3 regions of the Ureibacillus sp. GCM10028918 genome follow, and region 1 is predicted to be linked to each of the others. Evidence: riboswitches for the same ligand, from Rfam matches in the RefSeq annotation. Region 1 holds a riboswitch; each other region holds the start of a gene.

Region 1 (5,546 bases):
ATTTGCTTTTGCTTCTTCTTTAGAACGTTTTAATACCTTCTTTTGACCAACAATACAATTTTTTAATACATTATGGTTATTAAATAAGTTGAATTGTTGGAATACCATACCTAAATGTGTACGATATTGTTTAATATCATGTTTATCATTTAAAATATTTTCACCATTATATATAATTTCCCCGCCACTTGGTGTTTCAAGGAGGTTGATGCAACGCAACAAAGTTGATTTCCCTGATCCGGAAGAACCTATTAAGCATACAACCTCACCCTTATTTACAGTGAAGTTTACATCTCTTAAAACTTCATGGCTACCAAATGATTTATTTAGATGTTTTATATCAATAACTTTTTCCATCATATTATCTCCTTACGCCATTAAAGAATTGGTTCTTCTTTTTTAGTTTGCACTTGGTATGCATCTTGCCCATCCATTTTCTTCTCGATTATACGTAAAATTCGTGAGGCAATGAAAGTCATTATTAGGTAGATGATACAAGTGATGATAAAGGATTCTGCAAAACGGAAGTTAGCTCCCGCAATTGATTTTGTTGTAAAGAATAATTCCGTTACACTAATTACACTTAATACAGCCGAGTCTTTAATATTCATAATCAGCTGGTTCCCGGTAGCTGGTAAAATATTACGGAATACTTGCGGTAAAATAACATGTACCATCGTTTGGAAATGACCCATGCCAATAGCTGCAGCTGCTTCATACTGCCCTTTATCGATGGAGACAATACCTCCACGAACATATTCAGCCATATATGCACCTGTATTTAAACCAACAACAACAACCGCTGCAACAAAACGATCCATTTCTATTCCATAAGCGTATAATCCATAGAAAACAACCATTGCTTGTACAATCATTGGTGTACCACGGAAGATTTCAACATAAACTGTTAATATGAAATTAATAATCTTTAGTATAACAGCTTTAAGAGATTTCTTACGAAGAGGGATCGTATGCACGACACCGATTAATAATCCGATAAGAGCACCAATAATTGTACTAAAAACTGCAATTAATAACGTTATATATGCACCCTGTAAATAACTTGGCCAATTCTCTTTTAATATTGAGAGTATAATATCTAAACTCATAAATATCCTCCTAAATAATTTGGAAAACCTTAACCTCTACTAGTCTTTACTCACCTATAAAAGTGAATAAAATAGTAATAGAAAAAGGATAAACTGGTCACAAGAGTGACCAGTACTTATCTCTTTCCTATTGTGCAGCCGGTTGGTTTGCAATTGCTTCATCCATAATTTGTTGACGTTCTTCTTCAGTAATTGCATTTAATGTTTCGTTAATTTGATCTATATTTTTATCGCCTTTTTTAAGACCAATAGCGACAGATGTATCCGCTTCTTCCGTTTTGAATCCTTCTTCTAATTCGATATAAGTAAAGTTTTCATTTGCTGTAGAAGCCGAAACCGCCTCAGGTCGTTCAGCTACATACCCATCAATTGCACCTGATTCTAAAGCAACACGCATGTGAGAGAAACTTTCCATCGCCACTTCTTTTTGAACATCAGGAATTTGATCGATTACTGCATAGTTTGTTGTATTTAATTGTGAAGTGATTTTTGCTCCAGCGAAGTCTTCCAGAGTTTTAGCTTCAGCATATTCACCGCCAGTTTTTGTTACAATAACAAATTGACTTGTATAATAGTTATCCGAGAAATCGATTACTTCTTTACGTTCGTCTGTTGGGCTCATTCCTGCAATAATCGCGTCAATTACACCAGATTGTAATGCTGGAAGTAATCCATCCCATTCAGTTTTTACAATTACTAGTTCTTTACCTAAAGCATCTGCAACGCGTTTAGCGATTTCGACATCATAACCGCCTGCATACTCTTGTGAACCTTCAATTTTTACAGCACCGTTTGAATCATCTTGTTGAGTCCAGTTGAATGGAGCATAACCAGCTTCTAAACCTACTTTTAATACATCACTTTCCTTTGATTCAGAGGTTGAGGATGATGTTGATGTACCTTCATCAGATTTACCACATGCTGCTAGTAATAAAACAGCTAGCAATGTAGTCATTAAAATTTTAAGTTTTTTTGACATTTCGCTCTCTCCTTCTCCATTTTTTGAGCCAATTAACGAAAAAAGCGACCTAAGATAGACTTAGGTCGCTAGTATTTTAGCCCAAATCCTCTTACGTTCCCTACCTGAGATAGCTCACCTCAGATGGTTGGGATCTCCATCTGAGACAGTCCTGCAATTATTCACTGCAGACCCAGCATGAAGTAGAGAGCCTACATTCACACTTCGGCGACATTTCCTCATTTTTCATATCATGGTTTTGCTCTAAACTCCATGAAAAACTATTAAGCATCGCGCCTCTACCTCACAAGTCACGTGAGGTTTTAATATTAAATTACTATTAGAATATTACTATATCAACAATATCATGTCAACATTCATTATTCTGAATAAGGCTAGGACAGAAGTAGAAATTTCTTCGAATAATGGAAGTAGCCTATTAAGTAATTGAACCTTTATAAATTGATTAGAGTCGAGGGCAAGTGTAGCTGTTGGCTATGCCTTTCCCTACTCGCGCTTAGATCAAGATAAATTGCACACGTTGGAAGGGACCAACCGCGACCTCGATGGCTGGGCGCTCAAGCTAGTTGTAGCCGAAAAAATATCAAATTCCCTTTTAGGTATTTGAAGTTTTTTGATTTGTCTCAGTTCTTTTCGAATCAAACTATTTTTTTGCTCGTAATACATTAATGAAAAAACCTAGCGAAAATATTCGCTAGGTCGTTTTTATATTATGAATTTAAAAGTAGATCTTCTGGATTTTCGATTAATTCTTTAACTGTTTTTAGGAATCCAACTGAATCTTTTCCATCAATAATACGGTGATCATATGATAAAGCAACATACATCATTGGACGGATTTCAACTTCACCATTGATTGCGATAGGACGTTGAACAATTGAGTGCATTCCTAAAATACCAGCTTGAGTACCGTTCATAATTGGTGTAGACATTAATGATCCAAATACACCACCATTAGTGATTGTGAATGAACCACCAGCCATGTCGTTTAATCCCAATTTTTTGTCGCGAGCTTTTTTCGCTAAATCAGCAATATCTTTTTCGATTTCAGCAAAATTTTTAGCATTTGCATCACGAACAACCGGTACTACTAATCCTTCTTCAGTAGATACCGCAATACCGATATCAAAGAAATTATTTAAGTGAATTTCATCACCATTGATTTGTGCGTTTACATATGGATATTTTTTAAGAGCTGCAACAACAGCTTTTGTGAAGAATGACATAAAGCCAAGTTTAATGTCGTTAGCTTTCACAAACTCTTCTTGTTTGCGTTTACGTAAAGCCATAATGTTTGTCATGTCAATTTCGTTGAATGTAGTTAACATTGCAGTTGACTGTTTTACTTCAAGTAAACGTTTTGCAATTGTTTGACGACGACGAGACATTTTTTCAATTGTAATACGGTCAGTTTGAGCTGCTGGCGCAAATACAACTGGTCCATTTGATGTTGTAATCGGTGCTGCAGATGCTTGAGCAACTGGAGTAGTACCATGTGCTGCTACGTCTTGCACGCGTACACGACCTTGTGGATCTACTGGTGAAATTGCACTTAAGTCAATTCCCTTTTCACGAGCTAATTTACGTGCTGCTGGTGATGCAACAACGCGCTCATTAGAAGTTGCTTCAACAACTGGTGTTGGTGCTGCTGGTACTGGTGCCGGTGCCGGTGCCGGTGCTGGTGTGCTTTCAGCTTTTGGAGCTTCTTGTGCTGCTGCCGGTGCTGGTGCAGCTCCTTCTCCAGCTTCAACTACAGCAATTACTTGTCCTACTAGAACTGTGTCGCCTTCTTCAGCTAAAATTTGAGTTAAAACTCCAGCTTCTTCTGAGATAATTTCTGCATTTACTTTATCTGTTTCCAATTCTACGATGAATTCGCCTTTTTCAACACGATCTCCAACTTTTTTAACCCACTGTGCAATGGTACCTTCTGTAATTGATTCTGCTAATTCAGGAACTTTAATTTCAGCCACTTTAAATATCCTCCTTTAAATATCATGTGTACCTACCTTGAAAGGTACACATGGTATCGCCACTACTATGATAGTGCAGCTAATTTCATTATTAAAATAAAATAGTTAATTATTTTGCAAGAGCCTCATCAATAACTTTTGCTTGTGCAATTTTATGTGAATCCATATCTCCTTCAGAAGTTGAAGACATTTCTGGACGTCCTACATATTTTACCTTTTTGCCATCTGCAAGGTCTAGTAAATATTCTAATGCATATTTCCAAGGTCCTTGATTTTTCGGCTCTTCTTGTGCCCAAACAATTTCCTTCGCATTTGGATACTTCGCTACGATGTCAGCCAATTTCTGCGATGGGAATGGATAAAGTTGTTCTACACGAACGATATGAAGGTGATCATATCCTTTTCCATCTTGAACACGGTCTGCTAAATCAATTGTTACTTTACCAGAGGCAAGAATAATGCGTTCAACTTTTTTCGCATTGCCACCTAAACCTGGTTGTTCAATTACTTCTTGGAAACCACCTTCAGAAAGCTGTTCTAAAGAAGCAGCAGCCAATGGGTGACGAAGCAATGATTTTGGTGAAGGAATCACTAATGGACGAATTGCTTCAGTTCCCAGCATTTTTGCTTGACGGCGTAATAAATGGAAATAGTTACCTGCGTTAGAGCAGTTTGCAACAATCCAGTTATTTTCGGCAGATAATTGTAGATATCTTTCGATACGTGCTGAAGAGTGCTCTGGACCTTGACCTTCCATACCGTTTGGCAATAGGAAAACTAATCCGGATTTTTCACCCCATTTAGAACGTGATGACGAAATGAAGTTATCAAACATCACTTGAGCCATATTAGCAAAGTCTCCAAATTGAGCTTCCCAAATTGTTAAAGCGTTTTCGTTTTCTAAATTGTAACCATATTCAAAACCAACAATTGCTGTTTCTGTTAGTGGAGAGTTGTGTACAGCAAATGATGCTTTTGAATCTGAAACATTGTGTAATGGTACTAGTTCTGCACCAGTATTTTTATCATGCAATACTAAGTGGCGTTGAGAGAATGTACCACGTTGTGCATCTTGACCAGTAATACGGATTGGATTTCCATCACGTAAAATAGCAGCGAATGCTAATGTTTCGGCGTGACCCCAATCAATTTTATCCGTCTCAAGAGCTTCAACACGTTTATTTAGGATTTTAGCAAGTTTGTTTTGTGGCTCGAATCCTTCTGGCCATGCTAATAAATCATCATTGATTTGTTTTAGGTCTTCTTTTGATACGCTTGTATTTACTTCTGGGTATTCATTTTTGACTGCTTCAGGCATTTCGATTTCGAAATGACCGTTTTTTGAACCTACTTCTTTTACATGATCGTAAGAAGTCTGCATTTCAGCATAAACCTCTTCATCAAGTTTTTTCACTTGATCCGAAGTCAAAATACCCTCGTTTGCTAACTTTTCTCCATACATTGCACGTACGGTTGGATGTTTCG
Region 2 (5,546 bases), on a different contig from region 1:
CAACTTCAGCGCCTTCTTCGGCAGCTTTCATCGTAGCCATTAAACCGGCTAAACCGCCACCTACGACGATGATTTTGCTTTTCGCCATGATTACTCTTCACTCCTCTTAATTTGCTCTTTACCTATTCGGATGTTCTACTAATATAATTATACGAATGCTAGAATTGCAGCAACACCAACGATACTTAATAGAACGAAGAAGATCATTGTTACGTAAGTTGCAACTTTTTGAGAGCTTGCAGATTGTGTAATTCCCCAGCTTACCAGGAATGACCAAAGACCGTTCGCTAAATGGAATGTAGCAGATAAAATACCTACAATATAGAATGCTAACATAAATGGATTGTTAACGATTTCTTCCATCATATTAAAGTCAACGTCTGCTCCAAGTGCTTTTTGAATACGCGTTTGGAAAATATGCCAAGCAATGAAGATTACAAGGAATACCCCTGTAAAACGTTGTAATACGAACATCCAGTTACGGAATGTTCCAAAGCGTTTCACATTTGGTGTAGCAGTAAATGCAATATACAGACCGTATAATCCGTGGAATAGAATTGGTATGTAGATTACGATCCATTCAACAATCAACAGTAGCCAGTGAGGAACTAATTCCATCATCCCTGTTGCATTGTTGTAAGATTCTTCTCCACCTGTAGCAGTGAAGTTCAGTGATAAGTGGAACACTAAAAACAGACCTACAGGAATTACACCTAGTAGTGAATGTAAGCGTCTCCAGTAAAACTCATGATTTTTCGACAAGACTATTACCCCCCTCAGTACTTTTAAATACCTGACAATATCGTCACCATTTTGTAAACGATCCATCATTGACTGTGTATTTCATAATGGTACAATATTATGACATGTCCATTGTACTCTCAAGTGGTACAAGCGTCAAGGTGACTTCCGACTTTTTATACCTCCTTTTAGAAGGTATTTATACTATTTTACGGTGAAAATTTCTAGTTACCTGAAATTTTTTGTTAATTTATACTATTACAAGAAAAATAAGAAAGAGGTATTTTTAAATGACATCAAATGAGAACAAAACTGTTCCAGTCTTTGGTTATGATATTTTGCGTGATTACTTGCTCCCCACGATTCTTGGAAAACATGAAAAAGATGTACTCTATTGGGCTGGTAAAGACTTGGCAAGAAAATTTCCATGTACCGATATCCAACTGATAATATCCTTTTTCCAAGATACAGGTTGGGGCAATCTAACTTTAACTGAGGAAGAAAAGGATGGCTGTGTTTTTCAACTTACAAATGATGTCGAATTATTAAAAATTACTGAACGCTCATTTCGAATTGAAGCAGGTTTTATTGCCCAGCAGCTTCAGTCCATCAATGGCTGCCTAACCGAATGCTATGACGAAAAAAACGAAAAGCAACAGCATATAACATTTACAGTAAAATGGGATAAAAAAGAGAAAGTGCAATAGGGAGATGTTATACGTATGACGTTTTTTCGTTAGATGCTATTTAACTGATTCCTTCTATACAATTAGACAAAGCCAATTCTTGTATGTATTCACACGAAACAAGAATTGGCTTTTTTGATTGTTAAGCAGTTACCTCAACAAGATTAAATTCATCATGCAATGCATTCGCTGCACGGACCATTTCGTCCTGTGGAACGACAACAGATACTTTAATTTCGGAAGTACTCACCATTTTAACTAAGATTCTCTCTTTACGTAAACGATCAAACATACGAGCAGCTACACCAGGATTTGATACCATACCTGCTCCAACAATTGAAACTTTGGCTAATCCCACCTCAAAATCTGCGAAACTAAACATTAGTTTGGCTTTATTTTTCTCTAATACCTTAATGGCTTCTGCGAAATCTTCTTTTGCAATAGAGAAAGAGACGGTTGGTTTGACACCATCAATCACTGCTTGGACAATTATATCGACATCAATATTGTGTTCTGCAAGAGTTGTAAAGATATCAGCAAGGGATGATTGTTCATACGAATCATAACCAACTGTTAAACGAATTATGTCTGCTTCATATGCTACACTACGAACAATTAAATTTTTCTCCATGTCTACCTCTCCCTTTATCAATGTACCTTCTTGATTTTCTGTACAAGAACGTACAACTAATGGTATTTCAACAATTTTAGCTAACTCTACCGCACGCGGATGAATATATGTAGAGCCAAGATTGGCGAGTTCCAGCATCTCATCATAAGTAATTTGATTTAGCTTCCTTGCTTGCTTGACTACTGCCGGATCTGCAGTATAAATTCCATCTTGGACAGTAAGAATTTCGACCTGCTCAGCTTGAATTGCTGCTCCAATTGCAACGGCTGTCGTTTCCGGGCCGCCTTCACCCATTAATAAGATGTTATGATTCTTGTCAATTCCTTGTGAGCCCGCTACAATTACAAACTCATCATTGTTCAAATGCTTGATAATAGTTTCAGGATTGATGCCATTGATTATCACATTTTGATTCGTTTCGACTACTTCGATTCCTGCCTGCCACCCATTTAAAGAGACGGCCTGAACACCTTTCTTTACAAGGGAGATTGCTAGTAGACTACTTGCTACTTGGATATTAAGTACATTCAGTGCGTGTTGTTCTCTATTTGAGGGATTATCCGATAAGATTTGTGAATAGTGAAGCAGCTTATCCTCTAGATTGTCTAAAGGCGGTACAACCGCAACCACTTTTTTCCCTGCGTTTTTTTGTTCAATCAATCTATCTGCGATTTGTTCAATTTTTTCTGGTGTTGATAGTGCTGTACTGTCTATTTTCACTACGATTGTTGTCATAGACACCTCTCCCTTTCAAATACATTCATCAAGATTTTTTCAATTCAGAAAACTTGTTCTAGTATCAGAGCTTTATCCATCTTCACTAAAAAAGACAGCATTTCACAAAAACGTGAAAAGCTGTCTCGAGAACTTACCTAAAGTGACGGAACGTTATGAGATAGCCCTCCAGAATCGCAATTTGATTCTGACAATCTTGCATTTGTTCAATGCAAAACCAGCAAATAAATCTAGACAATGGATTTATTACTTCGGCAAGTTACCCTTTCACGATCCTTCAACGGCATTGTCCATCCTCCAGAAAGTCTACTATTGCACCTTGCACCTCTATCATGTTATAGCAATTTTAATTAACAATATCATACAATTATTCCGTTGACAATGAGTCTTTGTGAAAGTGATTGTAGATTGCTTTAGCGGTTGCACTCGGTATATGAGCCTCCATCAATTCTTCCACGGATGAGGCTTTAATTTTCTTAATCGAACCAAAATGCTTTAATAGCTGCTGCTTGCGTTTTGGTCCAACACCTTCTATTTCATCTAATACAGACTGAATCGCATGTGTTTGATGCTGTTGACGTAAAAACGTAATGGCGAATCGATGGACTTCATCTTGAATTCTTTGTAATAGATAAAAACCATCACTCGTTCTTTTCATTTCGACCGGGACTGCAGGTTCACCAAATAGCAATTGTGAAGTATTATGCTTATCATCCTTGGCAAGTCCTGCAATTGGAATGAATAACCCGAGTTCATCTTCAATAACTTCCCGTGCGACTTCCATCTGCCCTTTCCCACCATCAATTATAATTAAATCGGGCAATGGCAAGTCATCCTTCAACACTCTGGTATATCTGCGGCGAATAACTTCTTGCATTGCTCCATAGTCATCATGCTTAGCGGTTTCCCGTAATTTATATTTCCGGTATTCTTTCTTAGCTGGTTTCCCATCAACAAAAACAACCATCGCGGATACCGCATCCGTTCCGTGCATATGGCTGTTGTCAAAAGCTTCAATTCGAAGAGGTGGGCTGATTTCCATTGCATCACCAAGCTCTTCACAAGCACCAACTGTACGTTCCTCTTGGCGTTCAATTAGTTGGAATTTTTCTCGGATTCCAATTTGGGCATTTTTCATCGCCAAGTCAACGAGTTCCTTTTTCGATCCACGTTTTGGAATGATAACTTCTACATCCAGATACTTTTCTAAAAGTGCTTTATCAATCTGGGATGGAATGAAAATTTCCCTTGGTTTTATATGTTCAGGGATATCATAGAATCGACCTATAAATGTGAGAAATTCTTCTTCTGAATCTCGATAAATTGGAAAGATGGATACATCTCGTTCTATTAACTTTCCTTGTCGGACAAAGAATACTTGAACACACATCCAGCCTTTTTCAACGGCGTAACCAAATACATCACGGTTCGATAAATCTCCAGTAACCATCTTTTGTTTTTGCATAACCGTTTCAATATGGGCAATTTGATCTCGAAATTCTTTCGCACGTTCAAATTCTAGATTTTCGGCTGCCTCTAGCATTTTCTTTTCGATATCTAACTTTACATCTTCAAAGCCGCCATTTAAAAACTTCGTAATTTCTTCAATCATCTCTTTGTAAACTTTTGGCTCAATTTCTTTTACACATGGTGCCAAACATTGACCTAGATGATAATACAAGCATACCCGATCCGGAAGACGCAAACATTTTCTTAATGGGTATAAACGGTCAAGGAGTTTTCTCGTTTCAGTTGCTGCATAGGCATTAGGATATGGACCGAAATATTTTGCTTTATCTTTTTTTACTTTACGAGTTGTTATAATGCGCGGATATTTTTCATTTGTAATTTTGATATATGGATAAGTTTTATCATCCTTCAACATCACGTTATATTTGGGATCATGTAACTTAATAAGATTTAATTCTAAAATTAACGCCTCTAGGTCACTGGAGGTCACGATATATTCAAAGTCTTCAATTTCACTTACTAATCTTTGTGTTTTGCCGTCGTGTGAACTATTAAAGTAAGAACGAACCCGGTTTTTTAGCACCTTGGCTTTCCCTACATAAATAATCGTTCCTTGACGATCTTTCATTAAATAGCAACCAGGCTCATCTGGTAAAATGGCTAATTTATTTTGAATCGTTTCATTCATCTATCTCACCCTTACGAGCTTTTTTATTATTATAATGCATTTAGAGAGGTTTACGGAATTGAAAACTGGATTTTCAACTCAGCTGGCAAAATGAATTATTAAAGTAGCTTCGGTTGCAGAAATATGTAAAGGAGCGCTTACAAAAGTTTCTGCTTGTAAAACCTCCGAAATTTATTGTGCCACCTAGTGGGCTTTCTAAGTTAGACAGCTTTTTGTCTAAATCTAAATAAAAAATATCCCAAAAGCTTGTAAACTTTTGGGATATTTTTTTATTGGTTGTTGTTAATGAATTCGATTAGAGCTTCTTTTGGTTGGAACCCAACTGTTTTCGCTTTTAGTTCACCGTCTTTGAATAAAAGTAATGTAGGAATTGACATTACTTGGTATTCAGCAGCAGTTCCTTGGTTGTTGTCTACATCAAGCTTTGCGATTTTAACTTGATCGCCGATTTCTGCATCGATTTCTTCCAATACAGGAGCGATCATTTTACACGGCCCACACCAAGTAGCCCAAAAATCTACTAATACAACGCCTGACGCGATTTCTTCTGAAAAGTTTTGATCTGTTACATGAACAATTGCCATTTTAATAGCCT
Region 3 (5,546 bases), on a different contig from region 1:
TTCGCTAATTCATCAAAGTTTTCTTTATCTGCAGAATTAATATCTTTATATTGTTTTAAGATATCCTCTGAGTAAGTTTTGCTATCTTGAATTGCGTTTGTTAAACCAACAATCGCCTCTTCACGAGTGATATTTTCATTAGGTTTAAAATTTTTCCCTGTTTTTGCATCGATAAGTTTTAATTCAATCGCTTTTTCAACATAAGGTTTTAGTGAATCAGGTACATCACTAAATTTCACAGTTTTTCCTGAACCCAATTCAATTCCCATTGAATCAATAACCGCTTTTACATATTCTCCTCTTGTTACTTGGTCAACCTTTGCAGCATCTGCTACGTTAACATTTGCAAAACCTGAAACCGCAATTGACAATGCCAAAGCAGAGGCGGAAACTTTTTTCCACATTAAAACTCATCTCCCAATTAATAAAATTCTAAATCAATTGAATTTTATCAAAAAAGAAAATATAAATATAGCAACTTTTCTATTTTTTTGAAAATAGAATAAAAAATTAACAATACTAACATTAACTCCCAATATATTTAGATAAATTTAAAGGCTGACACAAAAAATGTTTTTTGTATCAGCCCTCAGTCACTTGTATTTATATTGAATTTATTGACCTGATCGTCCTTTTAATTGTGCTTCAGCCATTTGAACAAGGCGTTTTGTAATTTCACCACCAACCGAACCATTGGCACGTGATGCATCTTCTGGTCCAAGGTTTACTCCAAACTCTTGTGCAATTTCAAATTTCATTTGATCCATTGCAGCTTGAGCACCTGGAAAGAGCAATTTATTTGAACTTCTTTCAGAAGCCATTTCTCTCACCTCCTTGTGAGATTAGAATGGTCAAAGAGGTGTTTTTAATACGTTGTTAAACATTCCTTCATAGTATCAATTTCCCTTGTATTAATATTACAATTATTTTGCATCCTAAGTTCAAGTTATTGCATATGTAAATGTATAAAAACCTTTATAACAAAACTACATTAATTGTAGTATTGGCTAAAGATTCAAAAAAATCCAAAAAGGTATTGCATTTATTATTAGAAAAAGGTATAATTCACTTAATTTAATAATCACTTATTTCAAGAACTTTTGAAGTAAGGATAGAGGAGCAAAAACCATTAGTACACTGTAAGAGGATTATGAGATCCTAAGACGATTGTGGAAAGGGGAATTTGCCGAAGCTTTTGAGAAACTCATAATCTCTTGAGCTGGTTCTGTTGTTGAAAAAATGCAGAACTGTCATATAGATTTCTATATGGAGGGCTATCTTACGCAAGGAAATGAACTTTATTTCTTGGCAACAACGAACCCTCGTTGTTGCTTTTTTGCGTTTACTCATCACATCGCCCTTCTCCCTCTATTTTCTTAGAAAGCTAAAGGTGACTGCGCTTAGCAAAAACCTTAGTTGACGGCAAGGAGAAAAGAAGGTTAAACCTCTCTTTTCTGCTAAAAAAATAAAAGGATGTGGAGAAGTAATGAATTTTGGAAAAATTTTAACTGCTATGGTGACACCATTTGATGCCACTGGTGAGATTGATTGGAATGCTACTGAAAACTTAATTAATTATTTAATCGCAAACGGTTCTGACGGATTAGTTGTTTCAGGTACAACTGGAGAATCCCCTACTTTGAGTGATCAAGAAAAACTTGATTTATTTAGATTTACCGTAAGAGTAGTAGATGGCCGTGTTCCTGTAATTGCAGGCACTGGTTCTTATAACACAAGAGATTCAATTATTTTAACAAGACAAGCAGAAAATGCAGGTGTAGACGGCATCATGCTTGTAACGCCTTATTACAATAAACCTTCTCAAGAAGGAATGTATCAGCATTTTAAAGCAATTGCGGAATGTACAGCTTTACCGATCGTTCTCTATAATATTCCTGGTAGAAGTGTTGTAAATTTATCTGTTGAGACCGTGATTCGCCTCTCAGCGATACGCAATATTGTTGCCATTAAAGAAGCTAGTGGCAATCTGGATGCAATGGCTGAAATAATTGAAAAAACACCTGAAGGGTTTTCTTTGTACAGCGGAGATGACGGTTTAACTTTACCAATTTTATCGATTGGCGGAACAGGCGTTATTTCTGTTGCAGCTCACATTATCGGGAACGAAATGCAACAAATGATTCATAAATTCCAGAATGGCGACTTAGCTGGTGCTGCAAAGGATCATCGCACACTGTTACCAGTTATGAAAGCTTTATTTGCAACACCAAACCCTACATCAGTAAAGGCTGCTCTCAATGGGAACGGAATTCCTGTTGGCGGTGTCCGTCTACCAATGATTCCATTAAACAACGAAGAATTGGCTTCATTACGAGCGGTGTTAAATACGTTCGAAGAAGTAAATAGCTAATATAAAGAATTTGAACAGGATCATCCGTGGTCCTGTTTTTCTGTTTGAGGATGATTTCTTTGCATAGAAAAAAATGAGATACTATGTAAGTTTTTTGTGATGGATTTTATCATAACTTGGACTAAAGTGTAATTTTATTAAATTTGCGTCCATTCTCTATATGAAGACCATTTTTCTGACTCATTCAGCTGAAAGTGGCTTTCATTCTGCTTATGAAGACCATTTCTCTGATCCATCTAAAAAACCAGTTGGAAAAATGATACGATTTTTCCAACTGGCTATAAAATCAGGACTGCTTATCCTTTAATATAATTCATTGATTATCTTTCCTCTAAGTCTTTTTTAAATAACTCTCCCAGCTTTTTTATTCCTTCTTCAATTTTTTCAGAAGTGCTCGAAGAGAAGTTTAAACGCAGATGTTTGATCCCATCGTCCGGGTTTTTACAGAAGTGGATTCCTGGAACAAACGCTACTTTATATTCTGTCGTTGCTCTTTCAAATAGAGCAAGCATATCCGGTTCTCCTGGTAGTTCAACCCAAATGAATAGCCCTCCTTCAGGTTTTGTAAACTTCGTTCCTTCTGGGAAGTACTTTTCAATACTTGTAACCATTGTTTGTAATTTATCAGCATACATCACATTTATTTTTTCCAAATGGTTTGGCAAGAGTCCTTGTTGCAGGAATTCTGCACAAATTGCCTGTGTTAAATTGGTAGTATGGGTATCAGCACCTTGTTTTGCGACCGTTAACTTTTCAATAATTTCAGCCTCAGCTAATACTGTACCGACACGTAATCCAGGAGAAATGATTTTGGCAAAACTATTTAATAGTACAACATGGCCTGTTTTATCAAATGTCTTAATCGAAGGCAATACCTCTCCAGAATATCTTAGATCACAATATGGATCGTCTTCTAAAACTATCACATTGTACTTTGATGCCAATTCTGCAACTTTTTGACGACGATCTAATGGCAAAGTCCGTCCAGTAGGATTTTGGAAAGTCGGAATGGTGTAAATCATTTTTGGATTGTGTTCTTTTATCTTCGCTTCTAAATCTTCCATAATTAGCCCATGCTCATCCATTGCTACAGGAACTGATTTTACAAAATACTTGTTGAATGTAGAGAACACTCCTAAAAATGTTGGAGACTCTACTAATACCACGTCTCCCGGCTCAAGAAAGGCATCAGCCAATAAGTGAATTCCTTGGGATGCTCCGGTTGTCACAATTACGTTTTCAATTGAACCCTGGATCCCTTTTGGATGGGCTATGTGCTCTAAGTAAGCTTCTTTTAAAGGTTTCCATCCTTCCGTGATTCCATATTGCAGGATTTGTTGACCATTTTCTGTCAACAGCTTATCTGTAATCTCTTTTATTTCAGCAATAGGGAACGATTCATTTGCAGGACTCCCCCCGCCAAATGAAATCATTTCTGGATCTGCCATTGCTTTAAAAATTTCGCGAACAGCACTTGAGGATACTTCTCCCATTCGATTTGCGAACTTGTACATATTAGATCTCCTTCCAATCTATCTTTACTTTTTGACACAATTATACTCTTTTAAAAAACAGCCTTACCCTTCATTTAATATCAACTTAATGTTTAGGGTCTCTTTTGTGAAGAGTCCTTCCTTTTTGTTCAACTTCCTTGAATTTGCCTCTTCACTTAAACTTTTTTAACCTCTTCGAATCTTCAAGACACCATTTACCACATAATTTGGTCTCTGGTCATTCATAACTGCTTGAACATTCGACCATATATTTTCATGCGCTCTGAAAAACGTACTAGATGTAATTCCACCGATATGAGGTGAAAATAATACTTTGTCTGCTGCCTCCTCTGGAAGATTAACTAAAGGGTTGTCCTTTGTGGTAGGTTCTGGATAAACCGTATCAAAGCCAGCACCTTGAATTTCACCGTCGATTAATGCTTGTCTCATAGCTTCATTATCTACTATCTCTCCACGAGCTGTATTAACTACATAAGCTGTCTTCTTCATATTTTTTAGAAATTCTTCATTTATCATTCCTGTTGTTTCTTCGGTTACCGGCACATGGATGCTTATAATATCGCAAGTAGCCGCCAGTTGATTTAATTCCAAATATGTAACATGGTACTTGTCTTCTATTTCCTTTGCTAGACGCGTTCTACTATGGTAGTACATTTCACAATCGAATGGATAGAGTCGTTTAGCCGTTGCTTTTGCGATATCTCCAAACCCGATTAACCCAATTTTGCAATCTGCCAGTTCAGTAATCCCTTCAATCATTGCCTTTTCTTTTGTTATTAACTGATTGCCTTCACGCACACTCTGGTCACCGGTTGCGACTTTCCTTAATAGCCCAAGCATAAGTAGAATCGTTTGTTCGGCAACTGCACCAGCATTGACACCTTTATTGTTGCAAACATAAATTCCGCGCTCTTTTGCAGTATGAATATCAATCGCGTTATATCCTACCCCTTCAGAATGGATAAGCTGTAAGTTTGGTAAATTCTCAATTAAGTTTTTACTCACTGGTGCAATTGCATCAACTAACAATACTTGAGCCGGTTTTCCAAGCTCAATTAATTCTTCCTCACTTGTACCAAGTGGACAAAACGTTATATCGGCTTCCTTTATAATGTCTACGTCAGGCATATATTTTTTATATCGATCTTCATTTCCTATAACCAATACTTTCATAGTTTCCCCCATCCTAAATACGAATTCTAATTTTGAGAATTTTCTTATTGTTCATATTATAACTTTCTAATTATATTTTGTAGAGGGCTAATCAATTTTTAATGTGATTCTCAGTATTTTCTAATGTTTATGTTTTACTATAAACCAGGTAGAAATAATAATTAAACCATACACATAAGGAGATATAGATATGTTAAAAAAGTTTCTGATTACAGGAAGTACACTATTGTTATTAACAGCATGTAACAATGCAGAGGAATCAACAAACAATACTGTCTCTTCACAACAATCAAAAGAAGTCACTGAAGCTGCAGGCAATGCCGAACAGATAACTGTTGAACCATCAGCTAATATTGCAGAGGTTGCTGTTTCCCTTCAAGATGCAGTAGCTATTTTCCAAAAAAACCATCCAGAGGCAAAAATCCTTTCGGTTGATTTAGATACAAGTTTTGGGAAGTATGAATATGATGTAACAGGACAGGATGCAT

The links. A riboswitch is a leader RNA that binds a small molecule or an ion and turns the genes downstream of it on or off. The one in region 1 is predicted to bind lysine.
Region 2: another riboswitch for lysine. It lies ahead of ACFQU5_RS00590 (aspartate kinase); the one in region 1 lies ahead of ACFQU5_RS14630 (transporter substrate-binding domain-containing protein).
Region 3: another riboswitch for lysine. It lies ahead of dapA (4-hydroxy-tetrahydrodipicolinate synthase); the one in region 1 lies ahead of ACFQU5_RS14630 (transporter substrate-binding domain-containing protein).

What each region holds. Positions count from the first base shown of each region.
Region 1 covers NZ_JBHTFK010000017.1:365,118-370,663, forward strand. Annotated here, with positions in the region: gene ACFQU5_RS14620 (amino acid ABC transporter ATP-binding protein) at 1-357, opposite strand, end outside; gene ACFQU5_RS14625 (amino acid ABC transporter permease) at 378-1,109, opposite strand; gene ACFQU5_RS14630 (transporter substrate-binding domain-containing protein) at 1,237-2,088, opposite strand; lysine riboswitch at 2,191-2,377, opposite strand; gene odhB (2-oxoglutarate dehydrogenase complex dihydrolipoyllysine-residue succinyltransferase) at 2,799-4,061, opposite strand; gene ACFQU5_RS14640 (2-oxoglutarate dehydrogenase E1 component) at 4,171-5,546, opposite strand, start outside.
Region 2 covers NZ_JBHTFK010000002.1:130,039-135,584, reverse strand. Annotated here, with positions in the region: gene sdhA (succinate dehydrogenase flavoprotein subunit) at 1-88, opposite strand, end outside; gene ACFQU5_RS00600 (succinate dehydrogenase cytochrome b558 subunit) at 148-762, opposite strand; gene ACFQU5_RS00595 (YslB family protein) at 1,032-1,448, shown strand; gene ACFQU5_RS00590 (aspartate kinase) at 1,570-2,793, opposite strand; lysine riboswitch at 2,947-3,131, opposite strand; gene uvrC (excinuclease ABC subunit UvrC) at 3,161-4,951, opposite strand; gene trxA (thioredoxin) at 5,221-5,535, opposite strand.
Region 3 covers NZ_JBHTFK010000021.1:63,492-69,037, forward strand. Annotated here, with positions in the region: gene ACFQU5_RS15460 (bifunctional 2',3'-cyclic-nucleotide 2'-phosphodiesterase/3'-nucleotidase) at 1-404, opposite strand, end outside; gene ACFQU5_RS15465 (alpha/beta-type small acid-soluble spore protein) at 615-821, opposite strand; lysine riboswitch at 1,105-1,285, shown strand; gene dapA (4-hydroxy-tetrahydrodipicolinate synthase) at 1,487-2,371, shown strand; gene ACFQU5_RS15475 (aminotransferase-like domain-containing protein) at 2,692-3,885, opposite strand; gene ACFQU5_RS15480 (2-hydroxyacid dehydrogenase) at 4,051-5,058, opposite strand; gene ACFQU5_RS15485 (PepSY domain-containing protein) at 5,249-5,546, shown strand, end outside.